3 regions of the [Bacillus] caldolyticus genome follow, and region 2 is predicted to be linked to each of the others. Evidence: predicted binding sites of a transcription regulator. Region 2 holds the regulator's gene; each other region holds the start of a gene.
What was found. The regulator LexA, encoded in region 2, represses DNA repair genes until DNA is damaged. The targets are predictions, from matches to a motif close to CGAACATATGTTCG.
Positions count from the first base shown of each region.

Region 1 (5,093 bases), 970 kb from region 2:
GCTGGCGGCGACCGCCGAGCGGCTGAAAGACAGCTTGAAATATTTGCTTGTCTCCGGCGTGTTTTTCGAAGAGCTCGGGTTTACGTATTTAGGCCCGGTCGACGGCCACGATTTTGAGGATTTGCTTGAGAACTTGCGCTATGCGAAGAAGATGAAAGGCCCCGTGCTTGTGCATGTCATCACGAAGAAAGGGAAAGGATACAGTCCGGCGGAAAACGACAAAGTCGGCACATGGCACGGCACAGGGCCGTACAAAATCGAAACCGGCGCTTTTGTCAAAACGAAAGAGGCCGGTCCGTCATGGAGCGCGCTTGTCAGCGAAACCGTGCGCCGGCTCGCCCGCACCGACCCGCGCATCGTCGCGATTACGCCGGCGATGCCGGTCGGCTCGAAGCTGGAAGGGTTCGCAAGCGAGTTCCCAGATCGGATGTTTGATGTTGGCATCGCCGAGCAGCACGCGACAACGCTCGCGGCTGGATTGGCGACGCAAGGGATGAAACCGTTTTTGGCCATTTATTCGACATTTTTGCAGCGCGCCTATGACCAAGTCGTCCATGATGTATGCCGGCAAAACTTAAATGTCTTTTTCGCCATTGACCGTGCTGGGTTGGTCGGGGCGGACGGCGAAACGCACCAAGGGGTGTTTGACATCGCCTTTTTGCGCCATGTGCCGAATTTGGTGTTGATGATGCCAAAAGACGAAAACGAAGGACAGCACATGGTGTACACCGCCATCCGCTACGACGACGGGCCAATCGCCATGCGTTTCCCGCGCGGCAACGGGCTTGGCGTACCGCTTGATGAGGAGCTGAAAGAAATCCCAATCGGCACGTGGGAAGTGTTGCGCGACGGCTGCGATGCGGCGATTTTGACGTTTGGCACGACGATTTCGATGGCGCTTAAGGCGGCCGACGAGCTGGCGAAAGACGGCATATCGGTGAAAGTCGTCAACGCTCGCTTTTTGAAGCCGATGGACGTGGCGATGCTTCACGAACTGCTTGAGAGCCGCCTGCCGATCTTAACGGTCGAAGAGGCGGTGCTGCAAGGCGGCTTTGGCAGTGCTGTGTTGGAGTTTGCTCATGATCATGGTTATCACGGAGCGGTCATCGAACGGATGGGCATCCCGGACCGCTTTATCGAACATGGAAGCGTCAGCGAGCTGCTCAATGAAATCGGGCTGACGTCGACCCATATCATCGACCGCATCAAAACGATGGTGCCAAGAAAACAGAAAAGGGCTTGAGACATGAAAGGAAAAAAAGAACGGCTCGATGTGCTGCTTGTCGAACGAGGGCTGGCGGAAACGCGGGAAAAGGCGAAGCGAGCGATCATGGCCGGGCTTGTCTATTCAAACGACGTTCGACTCGATAAGCCCGGGGAAAAAGTACCGGTTGACATTCCGCTTGAGGTGAAAGGCAACCCGCTTCCGTACGTCAGCCGCGGTGGGTTGAAACTGGAAAAAGCGTTGCGCGAGTTTCATATTCGCGTGGAAAATAAAATTGTTCTTGACATCGGCGCGTCGACCGGCGGTTTCACCGACTGCGCCTTGCAGCATGGGGCGAAGCTGACGTATGCCGTCGATGTCGGCTACAACCAGCTTGCCTGGAAGCTGCGTCAAGACGAGCGCGTCGTTGTAATGGAGCGGACGAACTTCCGCTACGTGACGCCGGATCAGTTTACGAAAGGGCTGCCGGAAGTAGCTGTCATCGATGTCTCGTTTATTTCGCTGCGGCTCATTTTGCCGGTCGTCAAGACGGTCATGGTGCCGGGCGGCGATGTGATTGCTCTCGTCAAGCCGCAGTTTGAAGCCGGCAAGGAAAAGGTCGGCAAAAAAGGGATCATCCGCGATCCGAACATTCACGAGGAAGTGCTCGAATCGATCATTCAATTCGCCTGCGCGGAAGGGTTCGATGTTCTTCATTTAACGTATTCACCGATTACCGGCGGCGACGGCAATATTGAATTTTTGCTTCATGCTGCCTATCCTGGAGGAAACCGGGAGGGAGAAAACCGACTGCCAGCATCCGTCGCCGACGTGGTGAGCGAGGCGCATGCCCGATTGCGGGCGGGGAGCGTGGAGCCAAGCGGCAAATAGCGTCGGCGGGACGGACAATCTGCTCTGCACTTTGAAAAGCGGGGAGGTGGCGCAATGTGAACAAAGGGCAAAGGCATATTAAAATTCGCGAAATCATTATGAACCATGACATTGAAACGCAAGACGAGCTTGTCGACCGGCTGAGAGAAGCTGGCTTTAACGTCACCCAGGCGACCGTCTCGCGCGACATTAAAGAAATGCAGCTCGTCAAAGTGCCGATGGCCAACGGCCGCTACAAGTACAGCCTTCCGTCCGACCAGCGCTTCAATCCGTTGCAAAAGCTGAAGCGGGCGCTTGTTGATGTGTTTGTGAAGCTTGACGGAACGGGCAACTTGCTTGTGTTGCGGACGCTGCCGGGCAACGCCCATGCCGTCGGCGTCTTGCTCGACAATTTGGATTGGAACGAAATCGTCGGTACGATTTGCGGCGACGATACGTGCCTGATCATCTGCCGTACTCCGAAAGATGCGGAAAAAGTGTCCGACCAGCTGTTGTCCATGCTCTAGGCGAGGACCGGCCCAGCTTCCGTTCCACGTTCAAGGACGGAACGACAGGGCGGTCCTCGTTTGCAAATCCGAACATACGTGCTATAATCAAAAGTGGAATTAATCGGACAGGCAAGGAGTGGTGAAATGCTCGCCGAGCTGTCGATTAAAAATTTCGCCATTATCGAGTCGCTCTCGTTGTCGTTTGACAAAGGGCTGACGGTGTTAACCGGCGAAACGGGAGCCGGCAAATCGATCATCATCGACGCGATTCATTTGTTGATCGGCGGACGCGGCTCCGCTGAATTTGTCCGCTTTGGAGCGGAAAAGGCGGAAATCGAAGGGCTGTTTTTGCTTGATGATGACCGCCATCCGTGCTGGCAAAAATGCGCAGACGTTGGCATCGACGCCAGCGACGGCATGATCGTGTTGCGCCGCGATATTTTCGCCAACGGCAAAAGCGTCTGCCGCATTAACGGCAAGCTCGTCACGACGGCGGTGCTGCGCGACATCGGGGCGACGCTTGTTGATATTCACGGCCAGCATGAACATCAAGAACTGATGGATCCGTCCCGCCATCTGCCGCTTTTAGACGAGTTCGGCGGCCTAGAGGCGGCAGAGGCGCTTGCTCGCTACCGCGCGGTCTACGAGCGGTATGAGGAGCTCGGAAACAAATTGAAAAAGCTGAGCGAAAATGAACAGCAAATGGCGCACCGGCTTGATTTGCTGACGTTTCAGCTGCGTGAAATCGAGCAGGCGGCGCTCGAGCCGGGCGAGGACGAGCGGCTGATGGAGGAAAAAGTTCGCATCGTCAATTTTCAAAAAATTTATACCGCGCTGCAGAAAAGCTATGAGGCCCTCTCCGGAGAGGGACGCGGGCTTGATTCCATCGGGGAGGCGATGCGCCATCTCGATGACGTCGCAGGCATGGATGCAGCGCTCAAAGATGCGCATGAAACGACGGCGAACTGCTACTATTTGCTCGAGGAAGTCATGTACAAGCTGCGCGATCAAATTGAGGAGATGGAATACGACCCAGAGCGGCTCGATGCCATTGAAAGCCGTCTCGCGGAAATCGGGCAGCTCAAACGAAAATACGGGGCGACGATCGCCGATATTTTGCACTATGCCGAGACGATCGCCGAGGAAATCGAGACAATCGAAAATCGCGAAACGCATGTGCATGAGCTTACGCAGCAGCTCGCTCTGGTGACGGACGAGTTGCTCACGGAGGCGAAAAACGTCACCGCTGTTCGGCAAACATATGCCCGGCGCCTGATTGAGCGCATTCATCAAGAACTGAAAGACTTGTACATGGACAAAACGAAATTTGACATCGTATTTGCCAAGCGCGAAGGATCGCTTGACGCTCCCTTGGTCGACGGCGTGCCGGTTAGGTTCCAAGAAGATGGCATCGATGTCGTCGAGTTTTACATTTCGACGAACGTCGGCGAGCCGTTAAAACCGCTCGTCAAAGTCGCTTCCGGCGGCGAGCTGTCGCGCATTATGCTGGCGTTGAAAACGATTTTTTCCAAACATCAAGGAGTGACGTCGATTGTTTTTGATGAGGTCGACACCGGTGTCAGCGGACGCGTCGCCCAGGCAATGGCGGAAAAAATTTACCGCATCGCCAGCCAGTCGCAAGTGCTTTGCATTTCCCATCTGCCGCAAGTCGCTGCGATGGCGGACACGCACTTGTTGATCGCCAAAGAGACGGATGGGGAACGGACGAAAACAGTCGTGAGGAAGCTCAATGAGGAGGAGAAAGTGAAAGAAATCGGGCGGATGATTTCCGGCGTCGAGATGACGGAATTGACGAAACGGCATGCCAAAGAGCTGTTGGAACTGGCGGCGAAAATGAAACATTGATTCCTGTTTCCCCTGTTCGTCGAGGGGAGGCGCATCCCTCTCAAAGCGGGCCGATTCCGCCTGCCTGTTCTGCCTTGGCGCCCGCTTTCCTTAAGAGAACTACGGTGTTTCATAAAGATAAGCAAAAAGCCGCGCGGCTGTCCGGATGCAAGTCCATCCAATTCCGGGCAGCTTTTTTATCGACAGGGCGATTATATTTTCCCCGGTTCAGGCAAAATTAAAACTGTAACCGTTTTTGCATGGTGTAGGCGGGAGCGAGGAGAGTGGACGACATTGAATAAAGAAACGGCGCGAAAAATCGCAGGAGTGCTTCTCCTTGGTATATTGACGGCCATCGCCTTTTCCAAACCGATGAAGGAATATTGGCAAATTCCGAAGCAGCTTGTCCTGTTTGAAGGCGATGCGGTTGAATTTCCTGCCGCTTCCCTTCCCGTGCAAGCGGCCGTCAATGACCGAAACGCTCCCGAAACGCTCAATATTGAGCGAAAAAACGGTTCTCTGTCTGTAAAGGCGAAACGCCGCGGACATGAAACGATGATGTTGCAGGTTGCCGGAATGCCGATCAAGCAAGTGGATGTCAACGTGCTGCCGACGCTCAAAGTCATTCCCGGCGGACAATCGATCGGCGTCAAGCTCAATACCGT
Region 1 is NZ_CP025074.1:3,168,274-3,173,366, forward strand. Features, by position in the region: gene dxs (1-deoxy-D-xylulose-5-phosphate synthase) at 1-1,243, shown strand, start outside; gene CWI35_RS16490 (TlyA family RNA methyltransferase) at 1,247-2,095, shown strand; gene ahrC (transcriptional regulator AhrC/ArgR) at 2,152-2,601, shown strand; gene recN (DNA repair protein RecN) at 2,728-4,449, shown strand; gene spoIVB (SpoIVB peptidase) at 4,723-5,093, shown strand, end outside.
Region 1: a site for LexA is predicted at 2,671-2,684, ahead of recN (DNA repair protein RecN). Genes of this name have one in related genera too.

Region 2 (5,093 bases):
CTTCGTCCTCCAACGTGCCGACCGCGCTGTTCAGCTCGACCAAAAGTCCTTCTTCGTCTTGTTTCGCCAGCTTCTTCCGCACCTCCCGCCAACGCGGATGGCCGGACAGACACTGACGCAGCTCCCGCGCCACATGAAATCGATCCAGCTGAAAGCAGGCCCGCTTTCCAAAATACTCCCGGCAGGCTGTGATCCACGACGCCGCGTCGCCGTTGATGATCAAAAGGTCCCGGCACGGGTCATAGGCATATTCGTTCATCAGCCACTCTTCAAACCGTTCCCACACGTCTCCCTCCCCTTCATGGAGGTAGTGGCGCCGGTTCACGAGCTCGAGCTGCGAACCGTTTCGTTTCCATCCCTCGTGAACCGCCAGGATTTTCTCTTCTTTCGCCCGTTTCCCTTTCCCCTGGCGGGAAATAAACAGCCCATCCGCCTCCACAAATAGCACTCGGCCGTGCCGTTGGGAAACAGGGTGGTGCAGCGAGACAGGGGCCTCCAGCACCAGTTGGCGAATCGCCTCGTGGCTTAGGACCGCATACCCCACGATCGACTCCAACGTACGGGCTGCTTTGCGGTAGGAAGAGCACTCTACGGCCAACTCGACCGCCGTTTCCTCGAGGCAAGGGCTGATCGACTGCGCTCCATCAAAGCCCAGTTCGGCATCCAGCAAGAAGGTATACGCCCCCGCCTGCCGATCATAGTAGTAGTTCCGTCGAAACGTCACTTCTCCAAACAGCGTTTGGATCGTGGTCGGCCGTTTGTCTTTCAGCTGATACCGGCGCTTGTCCCGCGCTTCCGCCAGTTGTTGATCAATCTCCTCCAAAAGGGCCGCCAACAAGACAGCGAACACCTTTTGAAGAGTTCTGACTAATTGTTCCTCCAGCTCTTTTAATAAAGGCCATTCTGTGGTAAGATGTTTCATGGACTCTCTCCCTCCTGTTTTCGGTTGATGTTGACAATCACCATCATAGCAGGGAGAGAGTCCTTTTTTCACGACATTTGCTTTTTCTACCGCGCTTCGCTTGGTGGCCCCGACGAGCGTCGCGAACAAAAGTTCGCAACCCTCGTCGGGGATCATTTCGGAATGTCACCCACAAATATTTTACTCACACATCTTGGCTTCCTTTGCCCGCTCGCCGCTTTAGGGCCAGGAGCGGCACACAATCAACGCCGCCTTTGTTGCTCGTCCATATATTCCTGGTAACGGCGATGGACGGTCGCCTTGGACGCCTCGTAGCCAAAGCTTCGCAGCGTCGCGGCGATATCGGCAAACGTCAGTCCGCGCTCGCGCAAGCGGACGATCTCCTCAACCGGCAGATCGATTCGATCGCGCCCGGCGTTTTCGCCCCGGCGCCTTAGGTTCCGCTCCGGTCGGTAGCCGCTGGCGATGGCTCGCTGCATGCCACGCTTAATTTTGGCGTTATGTATTTTTCTTTGGTACTCCTCGACAATAGCGATGATGGATAACACCATCTCATCGGCCTCCGACAGCGGCATCTCCCCGCGGTGGCTGGCGCTGTATATTTTCACCCCTTGCTTTTTCAAGCAATGCAGCACCGCCATGCGCGCATGGCCGCGCCCAAGCCGCGTTTCATCTTGAATGAGCAGCACATCGACCTCGCCTTCCTCGCAAAGCGAAAGCAGCTCCAACACGCCGTCGCGGTCGGCTTCATAACCGCTCGCCTGCTCGGCGATCACTTTCACGACTTCAAATCCACACTCGGCCGCCAGCTGCTCGAGCTCATCTCGTTGCCTCGCGAGCGACGTTTCCTGTTCAGCTTTGTCCGTGCTGACGCGGCAGTAAATGACCGCCCTCATGGCCAATCCCTTCTTTCCATCACTGATTGACGGCCACCGAGCCGCCCTGCTTTGATTTTAACACAGGAATGACAATTTGTTCACCGGCGGCAAGACGCGGGCTCGGCAAATGGTTGACATCGACGACCCAGCGGATGAACTCATCAGGCGGCATATGGTGTTCCTGTTCGTACTGTTTTGCCAGCCCCCAAAGCGTATCGCCGGGAGCGACCGTGATCGTCACGTATTCTTTTTTATCGACCGGGCTGCTGGCGTAAACGAACCCTGCCAACACGAGCGCAAACAAAAATGAAAACAAAACATAGTGCAGCAACGTTTTCCTCATTCCCTCCCACCCTTTCTAGAATGTTTGTTCGCTTTCCTTCATTATAGCCAGGAACATTTGTTTGTGTCAATAAAAAACTCGAACTTATGTTTGTTTTTTCGTCTTCCGCATGGTATAATGAAGGCAAATGATGTGGCGAGAGGTGTGAAACAATGACAAAACTGTCAAAACGACAACAGCAAATTTTAGAGTTTATTAAACAGGAAGTAAAAACAAAAGGCTATCCTCCGTCGGTGCGGGAAATTGGGGAAGCGGTTGGACTGGCGTCAAGTTCGACGGTCCACGGGCATCTCGCGCGCCTAGAAAGCAAAGGGTACATCCGCCGCGACCCGACAAAGCCGCGCGCCATTGAAATTTTGGACAACGATATGGCCAAGGAGAGAGAAAAAGAGGAGATCATCTCGGTGCCGATCATCGGCAAGGTGACGGCCGGCCAACCGATTACAGCGGTGGAAAACATCGAAGGCTACTTTCCGCTGCCGAAGCGGCTCGCCGCCGGCGAGGAGCAGCTGTTTATGCTTGAAGTGATGGGCGACAGCATGATCGAAGCCGGCATTCTCGACGGCGACTACGTCATCGTCCGCCAGCAGTCATCGGCCAACAACGGCGACATCGTCGTCGCCATGACGGAAGACAACGAGGCGACGGTGAAGCGGTTTTTCAAGGAAAAAGACCACATCCGCCTGCAGCCGGAAAACGCCCATCTTGAGCCGATCATCGTCCGCGACTGCACGATTCTCGGCAAAGTGATCGGCGTCTATCGCCTGTTCGACTGACTCGTGCCGGCCTGCGCCCATAAAAAAGCTGCCCCGTTTTTTTCAGGGCAGCTTTTTTATGAATCAGTAGAGTTCCATATATTGGTCCAATTCCCATTGATGAACCGTTGTCCGATACATATCCCACTCAATTTCTTTCGCTTCGACGAAATGCTCGAATAAATGTTTGCCGAGCGCGTGAATCATCACTTCATCGGACTTCAAGTTTTCCAACGCTTCATGCAGCGTTGCCGGCAAATCGACAATGCCTTCTTCGAGCCGTTCTTCTTTCGTCATGACGTAAATGTTTCGATCCACTGGCGCCGGAGGAGTGAGCTTGTTGCGAATGCCGTCAAGCCCAGCGGCTAAAAGCACCGCCATGGCCAAGTATGGGTTGGCCGACGGGTCGACGCTGCGCACCTCAATGCGCGTGCTCATGCCGCGCGAAGCTGGAATGCGGATGAGCGGGCTGCGGTTGCGCGCCGACCAAGCGACGTAGCACGGCGCTTCATAGCCTGGAACAAGCCGCTTGTACGAGTTGACGGTCGGGTTCGTCACCGCCGTAAAGTTCGGCGCATGCTTCAGCACACCGGCGATAAACTGCCGCGCCGTATCGCTCAACTGCAAGTCGCCGTTCGGATCGAAAAAGGCGTTTTCACCGTTGCGGAACAGCGACAGGTTGCAATGCATTCCTGAACCGTTAATCCCAAAAATCGGCTTCGGCATAAAGGTCGCATGCAATCCGTGTTTGCGGGCGATCGTTTTGACGACGAGCTTAAACGTTTGAATGTCGTCGCACGCTTTTACGGCATCAGCGTATTTAAAATCGATCTCATGCTGGCCCGGGGCGACTTCATGATGGGACGCTTCGATTTCAAACCCCATTTCCTCAAGCTCGAGCACAATGTCGCGCCGGCAGTTTTCCCCAAGATCGGTCGGCGCCAAATCGAAATAGCCGCCGCGATCGTTCAGCTCCATCGTCGGGTGTCCTTTTTCGTCAAGCTTGAAGAGGAAGAATTCCGGCTCAGCTCCTAAGTTAAAGGCGTTGAAGCCAAGCGCCTCCATCTCTTTCAGCATCCGCTTCAAGTTATAGCGCGGACAGCCTTCAAACGGCGTGCCGTCCGGGTTGTAAATGTCGCAGATAAAGCGGGCGACTTTTCCTTTTTCTGAAGTCCACGGGAAAATGACGAACGTATCCAAGTCCGGATACAAATACATATCCGACTCTTCGATGCGGACAAATCCTTCGATCGACGACCCGTCAAACATAATTTTGTTGTTAAGCGCTTTCTCCAGCTGGCTGATCGGAATTTCGACGTTTTTGATCGTGCCCAAAATATCGGTGAATTGCAGGCGGATGTACTTGACATTTTCCTCTTTGACGATGTGTAGAATGTCGTCACGCGTATATTTTGCCATGTCCAAACTCCTCCCCGGCTCGGAAATCATTTTCCGTCATTAATGAAAGAAGCGAGCGAGATCTCCTTGGCGAAGCGATGCGCGCTGGAACCGCCCGGCCTGCAGCAATTCATTCCGCAAAATTTCGCGCAGTTCTTCGTCCGACAGCTTCGGTTTTCCTACTTTTTCGACTTTCTCCGCCTGCTGGTGGCGTCCTTCCTCCCGCGCGGCAAAAATTTGCTTAATGCCCGCCAAGTTGACGCCTTGGTCGATCAAATCTTTAATTTCCAGCAAGCGGTCAATGTCATTGAGCGAAAACAGCCTCCGGTTGCCTTCAGTGCGCGCTGGCGAAACGAGGCCGTGCTCTTCATAATAGCGGATTTGCCGAGCCGACAAGTCGGTCAGCTGCATCACAATCCCAATCGGAAACAATGGCATGGAACGACGAATTTGGCTGCTCATGCCAATTCCTCCTCGCTTTTGATACCTTTATTTTACCATAATGTTAGGAAATGAGTCAATGAAACGTGATGTTTCCTCACAAACAAATCAACCGCTGTTCAAGCAAACGCTGAATGGCGGAACAGACGGCGATTTTCACATGCGAATACGTCAATCCGCCTTGCACATACGCGACATATGGGGGGCGCAACGGCCCGTCGGCCGTCAACTCAATGCTTGCCCCTTGGACGAACGTGCCGGCGGCCATGATCACTTTGTCTTCATAGCCGGGCATGTCGCTCGGATACGGAGTGAAATGAGCGTTGACCGGGGAGGAAGCCTGAATCGCTTGGCAA
Region 2 is NZ_CP025074.1:681,677-686,769, forward strand. Features, by position in the region: gene CWI35_RS03575 (ISLre2 family transposase) at 1-922, opposite strand, end outside; gene CWI35_RS03580 (YneB family resolvase-like protein) at 1,165-1,818, opposite strand; gene yneA (cell division suppressor protein YneA) at 1,838-2,143, opposite strand; gene lexA (transcriptional repressor LexA) at 2,296-2,919, shown strand; gene glnA (type I glutamate--ammonia ligase) at 2,983-4,317, opposite strand; gene CWI35_RS03600 (MerR family transcriptional regulator) at 4,357-4,758, opposite strand; gene CWI35_RS03605 (methionine gamma-lyase family protein) at 4,835-5,093, opposite strand, start outside.

Region 3 (5,093 bases), 610 kb from region 2:
CACCTCATCATCCACCCATTGCTTCGCTTGAACGATCGGATTGTGGATGTGAAAATAAAGCACCCCGGCTGGCAAGGCCGGCTGTCCGACGAGCTGTTCGGCATACGTCAGCACGATGTCCAGGTAGGTGAGCATTTGCAGCGCCAAGCCGTAATATACTTCCGTCAAATCGAGCGTTTTCGCGCTCGATTTGTAATCGATAATGCGAAGAAGCACTCCTTGGCTGCTTTCCGCCTTATCGACGCGGTCGATCCGCCCAACAAGCTCCATCACTGTTCCGTCGGGCAGTCGAAACCGAAGCGGCGGCAGGTCGCCATTGGGGCCGAATGACAGCTCAAGTCCGATCGGAACGAAACCGCTCGCCCGCGCATGCTCACTTAACACATGGGTTGTACGGGCAACGACGTGTTTCAATTTTCGTTTCATATATTCATAGCGATGAGAGCTTGAGAGCACTTGCTGCTGGATGAGCGGGGCGATTCGCTCGACCGCTTCGGCCGACAGCCGTTCACAGTCTGGTCTTGACAGTTCGCGCCAATCAAGATGCTGTTCGCGCAGCCGGTCGGCGATTTGCTTGATGGCGGCATGGAACAATTGCCCAACATCCGGCGCCTCAAGTCGGAAAACGTTGCGCTCTTTCAACCGCAGCCCGTGCGATGCGAAATGGGCGTACGGGCATTTTTGAAACTGCTCCATGCGCGAGACGCTCGCCTGAATTTTTTTGCCGTACAGCCGCTGGCTCCACTGTTTTTTGAGCGGCGTCGCTCCGTTTGTATAAAAGAGCGCGGAGACGGCATGCCGCACCTGCTCCTTCCAGTCCCGATGGCCGATGAACGTGTTATACACATCCCACCAAAGCGGATCGATGCCGTAGTTGCGCTTCCACGCTCGGAGCTGGCTGATCAAATACGTTTGCGTCGCCCGCGGCGCGGTCACGAACGCCTCTGCTTTTTCTGCCGGGGCGTCGAACGGGTCGTTGCCGCACAGATGCACCGGCGCATGCGGAAACAGTTCCGTAAGCTGCTTGATGAGCGGCGACGGCATCAACGCTTTCCCTTCCCCATCAGCAAGCGGATATGTAACATACAGCCGCCGGCTCGGACAAACAAGTGCCAAGTAGACAAAAAACGGGTCATAAAACAGCTGCTCCCGCCCCCCTGGGGCGAGCGCCACCCCCAACTCACGCAGCTGCTCGCGCTCCACTTCCGCCATCAGCCCGTCTTCCTTCACTTTTGCTGGAATAACGCCATCGTTGGCGCCGATGACGAACGCATACTTGATGTCAATTAAACGAGAGCGATCAAGCTGAGCGACGATCACCTGGTCCATCGCCGGCGGCACAAGGGAGAACTCCAACCGATCGAGCCCAGCCTCGATAATCTTGACAAACTCAGCGAGCGGCAGTGATTCTGTCCCGAGCATTTCTACATATTGGTCAAGCAAATCGACGACGGCGTTCCACGCCTGTTCATGCTGGCGCGCTTCAACGAGGCGGCCGTCCGCTTCCGCTTGTGCGCTCATTTTCTCTAGTTTTTTTGGAATCTGCAATTCTTCCAAAAACAGATATAATGCCATACAAAACCCGCGTCCGTCCTCCGCCCGGCGCAGACGGCGCTCCAACCGGCGAAGCGGAGCGGCCAACGCCTCGCGCCATTCATTGAGCATGTCCTCAAACTGCCGCTCTTCGTCCGTTTGTGGTACGTTCAAACCGTCAAGCGCCTGATAGCGCCGATACGCCCAGCGCTCATTGTTTGTCCACTTATCCCCTTTGATTCCGTAAGCAAGCACATAGTTTTCGAGCTTGTCGGCCGCCTCGCGCCACATGTGCAGATCGCCGTCCGTTGGAAAAAGCAAATCCGTTTTCACCGCCCGAAACACCGCTTCATATCGCCAACGCGTCACGACCGTCTCTAAGGCAGCGCGCACGAGTTCAATGAGCGGGTGGTGGTGCATCGGTTCTTTTTCATCCATAAAATACGGGATCCCAAAATCAAAAAACACCGTTTTCACCAGATCGCGGTACGCCTCCGTCTGGCGGATGATCAGCGCAATGTCGCGATAGCGCGCCCCTTCATCGCGGACAAGGCGGATGATTTCGCGTGCGACCGCTTCGATTTCCGCTCGGCGATTGGACGCCTCATAAAGATGGACGGCATCGGTCTTTGCACCATATGGAAGCAACGGGCGTCGGTGAAATTGCGCCTCAAGATGAACGAGCGCCCTGTCTTCATGGCGTCGGTTGGCCGAAAGCACGATCGGCTCTTCGATCGCAATGTCATTGCTTAGCGCCAACTCCCTCAGCTGGCGGTACGTTTGCGCCGGCAAATAAAAGAGATGAAGTTCGTCCGGCATTCCGTCGTCATACGGGCGGTCGATCGTCAAACAAACGGTGACGCGCCGGCAATGGCGAAGAAGCTGTTCGATGATCATATATTCTTGCGGCGCAAAATGATGAAAGCCGTCGATGTAAATATCGGCATCCCGCAAATAACTTGAGCGCGGAATATGCTCAGCGAGCAAGCGCAAATAATCTTCCGAATCAAGATAGTGGCCGATAAGACTCCGCTCAAGTTCCTCATACACAAGCGCGACATCGCTCAACTTGTCAGCGAGCAAGCGGCGGCCCGGCTGGCTTGGCCCATCCTCGAACGCCTTGGCATGTCGGCGGAGTTCGCCCGGCGTCAGGCAATACCGTTTGCATTCGGTGATCATTTCGTTCAGCTGCTCGATAAACCCATGTTTGTCCGCCGCGCGGCCAAACAGTTTCAGCTCTTGTTTGCGTTGCTCAATAATTTTGCGGATCATCATCTGCACACCAACATCATGAATATGGTACCGGGTCATGCCGCCTGTTTCCTGCAACACGCGCCAAGCGAGACGGGTGAAGCTGAACACTTGGGCGCGAATCATCCCGCCCACTCCCTCGGTATGTATCAACGCGTATTCGCATTGAAATGTCATTTGCTCCGGAACGAGATAGACGATCGCCCTTCCTTTTGGATCCTCTTGCAACTGGCGGCGAATTTCTTCGAGGCAGACAGCCGTTTTCCCACTTCCTGACCGTCCGAGCAAAAACCGCAGCGACATTGTATCCACCACCATTCGTTTCCTTTATTTGTTTTATTTTAGCACGTATGTTCGCTTTTGGGAAGAAAAAACGCCCTTCGGCTGCGGGTTATATAGAGGCAATCTGAAACGTTAACGTTTGTTTCTTTTTGTAGAGCCAGCCGACATGTCAGCGACTGTCGGACGACTGAACAACCTCGCTTCACTTCGTTATAGAAGCGGAAGACTCCTTTCGAGATTAAGGTTAAAACTGAAAGGCGAACTGTTTAAACGGCCAGTAGCGAAAGTCCACCTTGCCGACAATTTGGTTGATTTTGACAAATCCAAAATGGCGGCTGTCCCAGCTGCTAAGCCGGTTGTCGCCAAGAACGAAAATGCAGCCGGGAGGCACCCGTGTTTTCCCGGTCACCTCCTCAAGCGTAAAATCCCCGGTCAGCCTGCCGTCAAGCAGCTTTTGTTTATACGGGCGCAAATACGGTTCGTCAACTTTTTTTCCGTTGACATACAAGATGTCATTTTTGTACGCGATCCGATCGCCAGGCAGGCCGATAACCCGCTTGACGTAATCTTCCTTTTTGTTGGCGTGAAAAACGATAATGTCGAACCGGCGAATAGGCCCGATGTCGTAGGAAAGCTTATTGACGATCAACAAATTGCCGCTCTCTAGCGTCGGCATCATCGATTTTCCTTCCACCACGTAATTGCTGAACACGAACAACCGAAGCGTGGCGACAACGCAAACGGCAACAAACCATGGCCATCGGCGGCCTCGTTTTTCTTTTTGCTTCGTCACTCCCCGCCCTCCTCGCCGCCTTGTTCTTCCGTCAACGAAAATCGCGCTTCCACCCGTTTTCCGGCGTACCAAAGCAACAGAACGACTGCGGCGATCATCGCCGTGCGCAGCGGCTGACGGATGAGCGCCTTCAAGTCATAGCCGATAAAACTGATGGTAAACACCATGATCATCTTTCCTAGCAGCACCGCCAATACAAACTGCTGGCGGCTGATGCGCGACAGTCCGGCAACAATATTGACAAGCGCCGATGGGGTGAACGGAAAGCAATACAACAAAAACAGCGGACCAAATCCGTGTCGCTCAATCCAATGCATAAACTGCCGCACTTTCGGGTGGCGGCGGACAAAGTGAAAAAAACGCTTCTGCCCCACTTTCCGCGTCAGCCAAAACACGATGAGCGAGCCAAGTGAAGCGCCTAGCCAAGAGATCAGAAACCCTTTCCATAGTCCAAACGCCGCTGCGTTCGCCATCACGAAGACGAACATGGGCAAAATGGGAAAAAACGACTCAAGCAACGTCGCTGCGATGCCGGGAAGCACGCCGAAAGAGCGGTATTGTTCGAGCAGGGAAAGGATGCTGTCGAGCGTGAACCATTGTTTGATTGTTTCCATATCCATGTCTATTCCCCATTCAAATGCCGTTTATATCTTTATTTTACACGTCCAGGCGCCTAATTTGAACTCATCTTTAGGAAAAACCATTTTTATCAATTTGTTCAGCTAACTCTGTTTTTCTTGCTGCATGCGAAATATGTATTGGAGTTTGCGCTCCCTCGCTTCCATCCGCTCGGATAATTTCGTTCGAAGTTGAGCCGTTCGGTATAACTGGTTGATGAACGATTTGCAGGAAACATCGAGGGATATGCTTTTTCCGTTGCGGAAATAAACGATGGTCCGCTCATATTTGGCAGGCTCATACCGATAGACGTGCATGTGCGAGAGCCAAACGCAGCGGGAGTCACGCGGAGAGGCGGTTGGAAATACGTAAATTTCATTGGACGGTTCAATGGCGATCGGCGCTTTATGAGTGATGCCAATGACGGCTTTCGTTCCTTCTTTCCTTCCTTGAAAGCTGCTTCCGTAGTAATCGCAACTATGTTTAATAATGTCAATCGGCGTTTGTTTGATGATATATTCGCCGTCCTCTTCAATGACTTTCGCATACACATCGCTGTTTAAAAAGTATGGGAGAACCGCCATCGTATAACGGCTTACGATGAATTGTTCCAATA
Region 3 is NZ_CP025074.1:1,296,019-1,301,111, forward strand. Features, by position in the region: gene addB (helicase-exonuclease AddAB subunit AddB) at 1-3,087, opposite strand, end outside; gene lepB (signal peptidase I) at 3,311-3,859, opposite strand; gene CWI35_RS06780 (TVP38/TMEM64 family protein) at 3,856-4,479, opposite strand; gene CWI35_RS06785 (competence protein ComK) at 4,582-5,093, opposite strand, start outside.
Region 3: a site for LexA is predicted at 3,128-3,141, ahead of addB (helicase-exonuclease AddAB subunit AddB). Genes of this name have one in related genera too.